Regions from separate parts of the Paraburkholderia sp. BR14312 genome, predicted to be linked through region 2. Evidence: predicted binding sites of a transcription regulator. Region 2 holds the regulator's gene; the other holds the start of a gene.
What was found. Region 2 encodes LexA, which represses DNA repair genes until DNA is damaged. Its sites were predicted from a motif close to ACTGTATNNNNATACAGT; they were not measured.

Region 1 (6,660 bases), on a different contig from region 2:
CGCAAGCAGGACGTACCGCGCGCCAAAAGTCGAAGCTTCGCATGAAAGACTTGAACGCCCGATTGACCGAAGGATTTACGGAAGCGGAGATCGACGTCGTAGCGCGGTGGCTGACCAGCCTGCAGACCAGGTTTCCGCTCGCCGAAGACGGCGACGCGTAACCTCGACCGTGGCCGGCCAGCAAGGCACTGGCTAGTGCCGGGCAACCTTCGCGAAGTCCGGCTTGCGCTTCTCGGCAAAGGCCGCGAATGCCTCTCTTGCCTCGGCGCTCGTCAGCCGCTCCTGAAACTTCGCGCTCTCGCTGTCCATTTGCGCAACCAGGGTTTCGGCTTCGCGCATCAGCTTTTTCATGGCGCTCAGTGAACCGGCCGGCTTGGCGGCGATTCTTTCCGCCATCCTGCGTGCGTCGTCGCGTAGTTGATCCTTTGCGCAGACCTTGTTGGCGAGACCCCACGCGACAGCGGTTTGCGCGTCGAGCGGCTCGCCCAGCGCAAACATCTCGAACGCCCGCACGTGGCCGACGCGCAGCGGAAGCAGGTAGCTGGACGCCGCCTCGGGGACGAGCGCGAGATTGACGAACGGCGTGATCAGTTCTGCGTCTGGCGCGAGCAGGACGTAGTCGCAGTGCAGTAGAAGCGTCGTGCCAATACCGACCGCCTTGCCCTGAACCGCCGCGATGATGGACACGCTCGACTTCGCCAGGGCGTGCAAAAAGCGATGCACGTGTCGCTCACTGGGCCCCTTCCCCGATGCAATGGCTGCGAACTCGCCCACATCGTTGCCCGCGGTGAACATGTCTCCGTCCCCTTGCAGCAGCAATACGCGGACATCGCTGTCGTGCTCCGCATTCTCGATGATGTCTGCCAGCGCGCCATACATCTCGTTCGTCAATGCATTCTTCTTGTCCGGTCGGGCCAGCGTAATCGTCAGAATGCCGTCGGCTTGTTCGACGTGAATCTCCGCGCTCATGTGCTCTCCTGAAATTTAGTTTGCATGCGAAGTATATAGGTAGTTCGCATGCAAAGTAAACCGGACGGTCGATGCCATGTAATTCGGGGCCTGCTCGCGAACCCTCGCTCCTGAAGACGTTTGAAGGCGAAAATTCGTAGCGGACCAGAATTCGACCAGGTATTCCATTCGCGACGTCGCGCCACTCCTCGCGCGCACCCAAGCTCCGTAGCATTGAAGCATTACCAAACAGACAAGCAACCGGAGGACTGAACATGCTTATTCTCACCGCTGTCGTCGTGATCGTCGCCGTGGCGATCTGGAGCGTCTACCGGCGTTTGCACCCGCGCCAGGACTGAAACATGACAGGCTGCTCCACCAGCCTGTTCGCAACAGCCCGCCGCATTGGCGGGCTTTTTCCTGGATGCCACAGTCAGAGCGGCGGCGTCCGCGGAGGAGCCGTTTGCGAACATCTCCGCACTCAAAAAAATATCTCCGAATCAGCTCCAGTATCCTGACAAAGTGACTGTATAAATGTACAGTTCCATTCAATTTTCCACAGGACGCACGGTGCCGTCGTCCCGCTGCTCCTGCCGCCATACCCGATGATGAGTAGCGCGCCGGTCGCGCGGAGCCATCGAGAGCTATTTTTGAGTACCAAGGCATGCCAGATGATCGGCGCATAGCCCACATCGACATGGACGCATTCTTTGCGTCGTGTGAACTTTCGCAGTATCCGGAGCTACGAGGCCAAGCCATGGTGGTTGCTGGCCGTCGCTCGGATACGCCCCGAACGAAGCCGGACGGCACTCGCGAATTCTCGCGCCTGCGCGACTATGTGGGCAGAGGTGTCCTGACGACCGCGACCTACGAGGCTCGCGCGCTCGGCGTTCATTCCGGAATGCCCGCCATGAAAGCCGCCCGGTTAGCGCCAGATGCGATTCTCCTTCCAGTGAATTTCGACCTCTACCGAACGTACTCGCGACTGTTCAAGGATGCCGTCCGGTCAATCAGTTCGAACATGGAAGACGTTGGAATCGACGAGGTCTACGCAGACGTTTCACTCACGAATGGCGATTCGGAGGCAATCGCGCGCAAGTTGAAATCCGCCGTCTTCGAAGCAACCAATCTCACATGCTCCGTCGGTATCGCGCCAAACAAGCTGCTCGCCAAGCTGTGCTCCGATATGCAAAAGCCGGACGGAATCACAATCCTGACGCCGGAGGACGTGCAATCCAGGATTTGGCCAATGGCCGCAAACAAGATCAACGGCGTTGGCCCCAAGGCGGCCGCCAAGCTTGCGTCTTTTGGAATCACGACCATCGGTGAGATCGCTGCGCGCGACGAGCACTGGCTCATCGAAAACTTCGGACGAAGCTACGGGGCGTGGCTTCGCAGAGTTTCACACGGACTAGATGACAGGCCGGTGGTGACGTATAGCGAGCCCGTCTCGATGAGTCGCGAAACCACATTCGAGCGCGATCTGCACGCGGTGCGGCATCGACAGGAACTGGGCGCAGCGTTTACCCGCCTATGCGAACAGGTGGCGCTCGACCTCCAGCGAAAAGGCTATCTGGCCAGGAAGATCGGCATCAAGCTGCGCTTTAATGACTTCAAGACTGTCACGCGTGACGTCACGCTTCCTGAGCCTATTGATGACGCGAAAGCATTGCGGCGCGCGGCGACTGAGTGCCTGAAAAGAGTCGAACTCGTTAAATCCATCAGGCTGCTAGGGGTGAAGGCCGGCAACCTCCAACACACCGGAGAAGCTTCCAGTAACGAGTCGCCTCAGCTCACGCTGGATTTTTAGCCGGCAACGCGCAGCGCCCCCGTCGTGCGAGGCGTGCACGGTGACTTCGCAAACACAGAAGCGAATGCATCAACTGGCCGGCTCCGATGCCAACGCAATCCGCGCCTTCTCCTCCGGACTATTCGCCTTGTAATACTTGTCGGCCCACTTGCGGTCGGGCTGTAGCAACAGCCGTTGCACGGTTCTATGCTGCTGCTCCTCGATGCCAACGGCGCGCGCACGATAGTGCTCGTACAACCGCATGAATTCCGCGAGGTAAATGGCGGCGATTCGCTTGTCTTGTATTTCGAGCAGATTCTCGTCGTTGAAATGCTCGGAGTTGTTGCTCATGTTGGCCGAGCCCGTGTAGACAATCGGATTGTCTCCTTCGGCGTCGATGACGATGAACTTATGGTGGATAATGACCGGCGCGTAACTGGGCGCGACTTCGCCGGGAAAGAGGCGGAGCTCGGGTTCGAAACCTTCAGGCACGGTCGCCGGGGAAAAGTACGATGCATCGATGACGTCGCGGTTTTCCCTGCTTCGATGATAGAGCGCGAGGTTTGCCAGCGCAGTCGTACTCACTGCCTCTCCCGCTTTTTGCGCCTCTTGCGCATTCTCAGCGGACTTTTCGCTGATATTGTTGACGAGGCCGAACATCATGAGCCCCTTGTCGCCGGCGGCAAAGCAGGCGTCGCGAAGCGGTTCGTCTGTCGGCATGAAGAGGCAGAACAAAACCGAATGCTGCGCCTTTCCTATCGCTTCGACGATGGTATCGATCTGGGTACGTCTGGTTTTCGTTTCCGGAGAGAAGCAAACGCGCACGGCTGCGCTTCCCACCGTCACGGAATCGGACCAGCCATTCGTGAGTTCGGCGGTCTGGTTGATCGGCGGATTGCCGGCGATGGCTTTCGTTCTGTCGTCGTACAGTTTCGCGAGGTCTGCCGAATCGAACAGATGAAGTACGTTGGCCTGCTCCGTAATGCCTTCTGTCGTGAAATTCGCAGAACCCGCAACCACGAATGCCGGGTTGCCTTGCCGATCGCCCCTATCCGTCACGATGAGCTTGTCGTGCATGATGTGCGTCTTGTCACGCGGGCAGAACGTCACGACGTTGTCCAGTTCATCGACCGTGGGTTGATTGGGCGATGCAGCGGGCGCTTTGCCTTTTTCGCGAACTCGATGCGAGTCGTATACGACGGCGACATTGGCTTTGCCGTGAGCGGTTCCGAACTCCTTGAACGCCGGGATCGCCCAAAGCGGGTCGGTCAGGTGATAGACGGCTGCTGCAGCGCGCGACGCGTCCTGGAATATTTCCTTGAACACGAGCTGCATATCGTTGGCGAGCCACGTACGAAGTTCAAACGCCTGTGCGGCCGGCGGCGCGGTATGCGGATCGATTCCCATCGCCTTCACTTGTCGTGCGAAAGCCTGCGAGCTCACCACCGCGCGGTTGAACCAGGTACCCACGCCGTCTTCGATATGCGCCGGTAACGTGACCTCGCACGAACTCGCCTCTGTGTTCAGCAGATTCAGATTGTCCGGCGTACCGACTACCGGGTAGATGGTGTACCTGAATTGCTTGCCTCTGTCGGCTTCCTCGATGCGCGCGTCCCACCACATGAATTTTTGAATCGGCGCGATATTCGAAGGCGCATCGGGTTTACCGTCCGGCACGGGCCCCTTGAACGTGATTCGATTAGGGAGCCAGCTGCTCGTCTCATGGGATTTACCGTCCGGGCTAGTGAAGCCCGGGGCGCGTTCAATAGCGAAACCGAGGAAGTCGGCACGTGTCGCACCGTCCGGCCAGTCGAGCGCGAGTAAAACCAGCGTCGGGGAGAGATAGCTGCGGACCTTCGTCGACATCGTTCACCTCTGCTGTATTAGCCAAAGGCCCCAGTTTCAACCATCAGTTTGTTGAAACGGTGAACGAAGCATGTTGCCTGGATGTCGTTTCGATGACGCTGCCGGGAGCCGCAATAAAGTCACTTACTGCGGCGTGATATCTCTCTGCACCCGATGAATATGCTGCTCGACATAGAACGCCGCCGCATCGGCGTCTCCGCAGACAATGGCTTCGTAAATCAGACGATGCTCGGCAACGTACAGCCGAATGCGAGCCGGGTCGTCAATCCCATCGTCCTTGAGTCGCTTGCACAGCGACTGGCCCATGGTCGATGCAATTTCTTCCGCAAGCGGTCATCGTGAGTTCTCGGTGCGCCTTGAGTTGTTCTCAAACATACCACTTTCGCGACCACTCCCTGCTGGCCTTGGCGGCATGTTCATGCGAAGAAACCAATTTTCCGGACCTGACGAGACTTTTTGGTCTAGTTTAAGTCCACATTGACACATTTCGTGCTATCCACCACAAGTGGTATAGATTGGTTCCACATTGCGCCCGAGAAATGGACGGCCTGCCGGTTCCGTACGGCCAGTGAGTCAATAGCGTAAAAACATCATGAAGACTACTCGCACGATAACGACCGTCGAAGTGCATACCGGCGGCGAAGCATTCCGCATCGTCACCAGCGGATTGCCTCGCCTGCCCGGCGACACGATCGTGAAGCGTCGTGCGTGGCTCAAGGAAAACGCCGACGAAATCCGCACCGCGTTGATGTTCGAGCCGCGCGGTCACGCCGATATGTACGGCGGCTATCTGACCGAACCGGTCAGCCCGAGCGCCGACTTCGGCATCATCTTCCTTCACAACGAGGGCTATAGCGACCACTGCGGACACGGCGTGATCGCGCTGTCCACCGCAGCGGTCGAGCTTGGCTGGGTGCAGCGCAGTGTTCCGGAAACGCGTGTCGGCATCGACGCTCCCTGTGGCTTTATCGAAGCCTTCGTTCAATGGGATGGCGAACACGCGGGCAACGTGCGATTCGTGAACGTCCCCTCGTTCATCTGGAAGCGCGATGTGACTGTCGAGACGCCGTCCTTCGGTACGGTGAAGGGCGACATTGCTTTCGGCGGCGCGTTTTATTTCTATGCTGACGGCCAGCCACATGAGCTCGCCGTGCGCGAGTCGTCGGTCGAGGAACTCATCCGCTTCGGCGCGGAGGTGAAGGAAGCCGCGAACAAGGCCTACCCTGTCGAGCATCCCGAGATTCCCGAAATCAACCACATTTACGGGACCATCATCGCCAATGCACCGCGGCACGAAGGCTCGACGCAAGCCAACTGCTGCGTGTTCGCGGACCGCGAAGTGGACCGCTCACCGACTGGTTCCGGCACGGGTGGACGCGTCGCCCAGTTGTACCTGCGTGGCGAACTCGGCAAAGACGAGACCCTCGTGAACGAGTCCATTATCGGCACGGTTTTCAAGGGCCGCGTGCTCAGCGAAACGACTGTCGGCGACTTCGAGGCAGTGATTCCCGAAGTCGAAGGCAACGCGTTCGTGTGCGGCTTCGCGACCTGGATCGTAGACGAGCGCGATCCGCTGACTTACGGATTCCTTGTCCGCTAGCCCCTCTTCCGCTTGGTACCTGGCAGCCCGGAACGCTGTGAATGAGCGTCCGCGCTTTTTTTACATATCGGAACATGCGAAATAACGCGCCGTTACGAAACTCGCACGGCCGTTGCACCTGTGTCCGGGCTCGCCGCCTACACTCCGAACCGTGCTCACCAGAAACGCACGACAGGTGCGAAGGAGTAGTGAAATGAAAAGGACGATTCTCGGCGTGGTACTGGGCGCGGCCGCACTGGCTGCTTCGAGCGCAGCGTTTGCGCACGTCGATCTGGCCGTGGGCGTCGCACTGCCTGGCGCCGCCTACGCTCCGGCTCAGCCCGTGTACGTTGCTCCGCCGCCTGTCGCCTATGCGCCTCCTCCGGTCGCGGTGGCCTGGCGCGGCGACGACGACTGGCGCGCGCGTCAGTGGCGGGAACACGAATGGCGGGAGCACGAGCGTCGCGAACACCAATGG
Region 2 (6,660 bases):
GCCGCTGTCCTGGTCCGCGAACTGGCGCGCCACGCGGCGCAGGTTCTCGGCGTCGAGCAGCATGCGCTCGATCAGCTGATGCACGGCCTTGCCAGGCTCCGTGAGGCCGGTCAGGCGCTTGCCGCGGCGAATGAAAATGTCCACGCCGAGCTCGTCTTCGAGATCCTTGATCTGCTTGGAAACGCCTGATTGCGACGTATACAGCACGTTCGCCACTTCGGTCAGGTTCATGTTCTGCCGTACGGCTTCGCGCACGAAACGCAACTGCTGAAAATTCATGGTCTTCTCTCCGGGACTGCTGACCGATTATTCGTTTTTGTCGATGTGAGCACTGTAACGCTTGCTGCGCCGCTTTTTACAGCGCTCATTGCGCCGGAAATACGCGAAGTCCGCGCGGCACGGCCGTCACGCCCTCGCCGACCGAAAGGCCCAGCGCACGCCACGACTCGCGGTCGAGCTCGGCTTCGAGCGCGCCGCCCGTGCGGCTTTCCAGCTCCACGCGCACCGAGCCGCCCAGCGTCACCACGCGGCGCACGTCGACGACGATGCCGTCGCGATGATCGCTCGCTTCGCGGTGCAGCACGAGGTCGTGCGGCCGCACGTAGGCGAGCGCGGGGCCTTCGAAGCTCGCGTGCACGGAGATCGGCTGCGCCGCGCCCTCGGCGACGAAACCGCGTGCATCGACGCTACCGCGCAGCCGGTTCGCGGCGCCCAGGAACTCGTAGACGAAGGCCGTCTGCGGATGATCATAGACGTCCTGCGGGCTACCGACCTGCTCCACGTGCCCATGATTCATCACGACGATGCGATCGGCCACCTCGAGCGCTTCCTCCTGGTCGTGCGTGACGAAGATCGTCGAGATATGCAGGTCGTCGTGCAGGCGACGCAGCCACGAGCGCAACTCCTTGCGAACCTTGGCGTCGAGCGCGCCGAACGGTTCGTCGAGCAGCAGCACCTTCGGCTCGACGGCGAGCGCGCGCGCAAGCGCGATGCGCTGACGCTGGCCGCCCGACAGCTCGGACGGATAGCGCTGCGCGAGCCAGTCGAGCTGCACGAGCTTGAGCAGTTCATGCACCTTCTCGCGAATCACGGCCTCCGAGGGCCGCTCGCTGCGCGGCTTCACGCGCAGGCCGAACGCCACGTTCTCGAACACCGTCATGTGGCGGAACAGTGCGTAATGCTGGAACACGAAGCCCACCTGGCGCTCGCGCGCGCCCACCTCGCCCACGTCCTGGCCTTGCAGCACGACCTGGCCCGCGTCGGCGTATTCGAGGCCCGCAATGACGCGCAGGAGCGTGGTCTTGCCACAACCGGAAGGTCCGAGCAGCGCAACCAGTTCGCCCGGCGGAAAGTCGAGCGAGACGTTGTCGAGGGCGGTGAAGTCGCCGAAGCGCTTGTGCAGATTGCTGACGGTGATGCCCATGTTTACTGCTCCCCTACTTGAATCGGTTGGCGCACGGCGCGAGGCGCTGCGTGTTGTGAAACATGTTGCACGGCCACGGGTTGCGGGCCGGCGTAGGCGGGAATCTCGTCCGCGCCGCGCAGTTCCGCCGAAAGGCGGCGCTCCGCGAGCAGCTTCAGGCCGAGCGTGACGAGCGCGAGCAACGCGAGCAGCGATGCCACGGCGAACGCCGCCGCGAAGTTGTACTCGTTGTAAAGAATCTCGACGTGCAGCGGCATCGTGTCGGTCTGGCCGCGAATATGACCCGACACCACCGACACCGCGCCGAACTCGCCCATGGCGCGCGCGTTGCAGAGAATCACGCCGTACAGCAGACCCCAGCGGATATTGGGCAGCGTCACGCGGCGGAACATCTGCCAGCCCGAGGCGCCCAGCACGTGGGCGGCCTCTTCTTCGTCGTTGCCCTGCGCCTGCATCAGCGGAATCAGCTCGCGCGCGACGAACGGGAACGTCACGAAGATGGTGGCGAGCACGATACCCGGCACCGCGAAGATGATCTGCACGTTGCGGTCTTCGAGCCACGGCCCGAGCCAGCCCTGCGCGCCGAACAGCAGCACGTAGATGAGACCTGAAATCACGGGCGAAACTGAAAACGGCAGGTCGATCAGCGTGGTGAGCAGCGCCTTGCCGCGAAACTCGAACTTCGCGATCGCCCACGACGCCGCGAGGCCGAAGCCCAGATTCAACGGCACCGCGATCGCCGCGGTGATGAGCGTGAGCTTGATCGCGGAGAGCGCGTCGGGATCGACGAGCGACGTGAAGTAGAAGCCGATACCCTTCGACAGCGCCTGCCAGAACACCGCGACGAGCGGCACCACGAGAAACAGCGCGAGAAACGCGAGCGCAATGCCGGTCAGCAGCCAGCGCACCCACGGTGATTCGGTGACCGGGTCCGGCCGGCGCGTACTTCGTTGTTGCGGCCGCGTGCTCATTACGCACCTCCCGCGACGGTTGCGGCCACCACGGCATTCGGCGCGCTGCCGGCCGTTACACCCCGGCTCGTGCGGCGCTGCAAATACCACTGCAGCGAATTGATGAGCAGCAGCATGACGAACGAGACGCAGAGCATCATCACGGCAAGCGCCGTTGCGCCCGCATAGTCGTACTGCTCGAGCTTGGTGATGATGAGCAGCGACGTAATCTCCGACTTCATCGGCACGTTGCCGGCGATGAAGATGACCGAGCCGTACTCGCCCAGCGCACGCGCGAACGCGAGCGCGAAACCCGTGAGGAGCGCCGGCAGCACCGCGGGCAGCACGACACGGCGGAACGTGAGCCAGCGCGAGGCGCCGAGGCACGCAGCGGCCTCTTCCTGTTCGCGCTCGAAGTCCTCGAGCACCGGCTGCACCGTGCGCACGACGAACGGCAAGCCGATGAAGGTCAGCGCCACGAGCACGCCGAGCGGCGTGAAGGCGATCTTCAGACCGAGCGGCTGCAGGAACTGGCCGATCCAGCCATTGCCGGCATACACGGCGGCGAGCGAAATGCCCGCCACGGAAGTCGGGAGCGCGAACGGCAGATCGACGAGCGCATCGATCACCCGTTTGAACGGAAACCTATAGCGCACGAGCACCCACGCGAGCAGGAAGCCGAATACCGCGTTGATCAGCGCCCCGCCGAGCGCGGCGGTGAACGTGAGCCGGTACGACGCGATCACGCGCGGCGACCACACGGCGCGCACGAACTGGCTCCAGTCGAGTGTCGCCGTCTTGAGAAAGGTGGCGGCAAGCGGAATGAGCACCACGAGGCTCAGATAGGCCACCGTGATGCCAAGCGTCAAACCGAAGCCAGGCAGCGCACTGGGCTTGCGCAATCGAAACGTTGTCATGCTCATCGTCCAGACATGGGTTGCGCGATTCGTGCGTTGCAGATTCGCGCCGAAAAGCGCGCCCGTAGGCGCGCTTCGTTGTTATGCGATCACGTCGTTATGCGGACCGCTTACTGCTTGACCGCCTGCTGCTTGACTGCTCGACAGCTTTACTGCGGCTGATAGATCGAATCGAACACGCCGCCATCCGCGAAATGCGTCTTCTGCGCGTTGGGCCAGCCGCCGAACGTGTCGTCGACCGTGTAGAGCTTGAGCTTCGGAAACTTCGCCGTGAGCGCCGCCGGGACCTTGTCCGAACGCGGACGGTAGAAGTTCTTCGCGGCGATCTCCTGGCCCTCTTCGCTATAGAGGAACTGCAGGTAGGCTTCGGCCTCCTTGCGCGTGCCCTTCTTGTCGACGACCTTGTCCACCACGGCAACCGGCGGCTCAGCCAGAATGCTCACCGAAGGCACCACGATCTCGAACTTGTCCGGGCCGAACTCCTTGAGCGAGAGAAATGCTTCGTTTTCCCATGCGATCAGCACATCGCCGATGCCGCGCTGCACGAAGCTCGTCGTGGCTCCCCGCGCGCCCGAGTCGAGCACGCCCGCGTTCTTGTAGAGCTTCGTGACAAAGTCCTTCGCCTTCTGCTCGTTGCCGCCCGGCTGGTGCAGCGCATACGCCCACGCCGCGAGATAGTTCCAGCGCGCGCCGCCCGAGGTCTTCGGATTCGGCGTGACGATCGAGACACCCGGCTTGGTCAGATCGTCCCAGTCCTTGATGTGCCTGGGGTTGCCCTTGCGCACGAGGAACACGATGGTCGACGTGTATGGCGAGGCGTTGTCGGGCAGGCGCTTTTGCCAGTCCTTCGCGACGATGCCCTTGTTGGCGAGCGCGTCGATGTCCCATGCCAGCGCGAGCGTCGCGACGTCGGCCTGCAGACCGTCGAGCACCGAGCGCGCCTGTGCGCCCGAGCCGCCATGCGACTGTTTGATGGTGAGCGTTTCGCCCGTCTTCGCCTTCCACTGCTTGATGAAGGCTTCGTTGATGTCCTGGTACAGCTCGCGCGTCGGATCGTAGGAGACGTTGAGCAGCGATGTATCCGCGTGAGCGGCCAGCGGCACCATAGCCGCCATCGCCGTGACGCCGACGAGCGGCGCAACGCCGATGACCAGTTTTGCCGCCAGTGTTTTCAGCCAGCCCGCGCGCCCCGTATGTGTCGTGCCCATCTATCTGTTCTCCGTTCTCGTGTGTGCTCGTTTGCGCTCATTGATGAAACCGCAGCTAACGATGGAGGCCAGTCTAGCGATCCCCTTACATTATTAAAAATGATGTTTTCTTATTTTTTAATACGCAAAAGTGGTAAGGACAGAGGAAGTCGCTGTTAGAGCGCGGTTTCATCCGCGCAAACACGGGAAAACGGCCTGATGGCAACGTTCAGTCGATGAACTTCAAGTAACACTTGAAAAGTGGCGAGTACTGTATAAAAATACAGTTACCTGTTCAAACATACAGTGGCGCCATGACCAAACTCACCGCACGACAGCAGCAGGTTTTCGATCTGGTTCGCCGGGCCATCGAGCGCACGGGCTTTCCGCCCACGCGCGCCGAGATCGCGGCGGAACTCGGCTTCAGCTCCGCCAACTCCGCGGAGGAGCATCTGCGTGCGCTGGCGCGCAAGGGCGTGATCGAACTGGCTGCGGGCGCCTCGCGCGGCATCCGCCTCGTGCCGGGGCCCGACGACCTGCCGCACCAGTTCACGCTCCCGCACCCGAGCATCATGCAGCTCTCGCTGCCGCTCGTCGGCCGCGTCGCTGCGGGTAGCCCGATCCTCGCGCAGGAGCACATCTCGCAGAACTACATGTGCGACCCGGCGCTCTTCTCGAGCCGCCCCGACTACCTGTTGAAGGTGCGCGGCCTTTCCATGCGCGACGCCGGCATCCTCGACGGCGACCTGCTCGCCGTGCAGAAAAAGGCCGAAGCGAAAGACGGCCAGATCATCGTGGCGCGCCTCGGCGACGACGTGACCGTCAAGCGCCTGAAGCGCCGTCCGAACGGGCTCGAGCTGATCGCCGAGAACCCCGATTACGACAATATTTTCGTCGAGGCCGGCAGCGCGGAATTCGCGCTCGAAGGCATCGCGGTCGGGCTGATCCGCCCCACCGAATTCTAAGGAATCCGTCTGAGCGCGGTTTGCACATTGTTTGCGCACCATCTGCGCATACCTGGAGAGAGTCATGGAACGTCTTGCCCGCCTGCTGCCCTTCCGCCAATTCGGCCGCCTTCGCCATCTCCGTGGAATCGCCTCGTGCGCGGTCCGCGAAGTCCGCGATTCGGCTGCCGCACTGAGCGGCTCGCTCTTCGAAGACTCGCCTGAGATGGTGGCGGCCAGCGCAGCCGACCTGCCCGTGCTGCCCTCGGCACAGCCGGCGTTTGCGCGCGTGTCGCTCAACAGCACGCTCAACACCGAACAGCCCATGCGCCGCGCGCCCGTGCGCGTCTATCAGGGTCCGTCGCGGCTCATCCTAGTCGGCACGGTCGACGCGGTTTGCCGCGCAATCGACCGCTGCATCGCCGAGCAGCACAGCGACCTGCCCGCGGCACTCGCGAAGTAAGCAGCAACGCTGCCCAAATGTGAGAAGAGGTTACGGGCGGGATCGTTTGGCCCGGTTTGCGGTCAACACCGTGTTTAAACGATTTGCCCTATGCCGATGACGGAATCTCTCTCTACCCCGCGCAAGACCCAAGGCTGGAAAAAGCCCGTTGCGATCACGGTCGCCGTCGCAATGGTCGTTGCCGCGATCGGCTACGCCTATGCGTCGCCCTATATCGCGGTGAAACACATGAAAGCCGCGGCCGACGCGCGTGACGCCGTCGCGCTCAACGAATACGTCGATTACCCTGCGCTGCGCCTGAGCCTGAAACAGCAGGTGGGCGAGATGCTGCACCGGCGCGTCGAGGGGCAGCACAGCAGCAATCCGTTGCTGATCCTCGGCGCCGTAATTGGCGCGGCACTGATTAGTCCGCTCGTGGATGCCTACGCCACACCGGAAGGCGTGGCCGCCCTGCTCGATGGCATGCCGCCGACGGGCAAGCCCGGCGACCGGCCACACGCGCCGCCGCCAGCGGAATCCGGCGCGCCATCCGCGCAATCGGCAGAGCCGCCGCAATCGGCACCCGCCTCCGCCGCGCCACCGGCCCCGGCCGTATCCGGCACCCCCGCGCCCGAGGCGCGGCCGGTGACCACGGCGGGCTATCGCGGCCTCAATGAGTTCGCGCTCACGTGGGACCGCGGCAGTACGGGCGAGCACTACGCCGCCATCCTGCAGCGTCACGGGCTCTTCTCGTGGAAGCTCTCGGCGGTCGAGCTAAGCGAAGGAAACGTCTCGAA

Region 1: dinB (DNA polymerase IV) is a predicted target of LexA. The motif match lies at 1,474-1,491, and genes of this name have one in related genera.

Annotation. Positions count from the first base shown of each region.
Region 1 is NZ_JBFPKI010000015.1:125,190-131,849, reverse strand. Features, by position in the region: gene AB3X98_RS34665 (MarR family winged helix-turn-helix transcriptional regulator) at 1-161, shown strand, start outside; gene AB3X98_RS34660 (enoyl-CoA hydratase-related protein) at 193-969, opposite strand; gene dinB (DNA polymerase IV) at 1,613-2,758, shown strand; gene AB3X98_RS34650 (phospholipase D-like domain-containing protein) at 2,828-4,603, opposite strand; partial or broken gene AB3X98_RS34645 (FCD domain-containing protein) at 4,727-4,933, opposite strand; gene lhpH (trans-3-hydroxy-L-proline dehydratase) at 5,196-6,203, shown strand; gene AB3X98_RS34635 (hypothetical protein) at 6,397-6,660, shown strand, end outside.
Region 2 is NZ_JBFPKI010000007.1:284,424-291,083, forward strand. Features, by position in the region: gene AB3X98_RS21400 (CysB family HTH-type transcriptional regulator) at 1-279, opposite strand, end outside; gene AB3X98_RS21405 (sulfate/molybdate ABC transporter ATP-binding protein) at 365-1,423, opposite strand; gene cysW (sulfate ABC transporter permease subunit CysW) at 1,426-2,394, opposite strand; gene cysT (sulfate ABC transporter permease subunit CysT) at 2,394-3,290, opposite strand; gene AB3X98_RS21420 (sulfate ABC transporter substrate-binding protein) at 3,440-4,498, opposite strand; gene lexA (transcriptional repressor LexA) at 4,792-5,442, shown strand; gene AB3X98_RS21430 (hypothetical protein) at 5,507-5,884, shown strand; gene AB3X98_RS21435 (DUF2939 domain-containing protein) at 5,981-6,660, shown strand, end outside.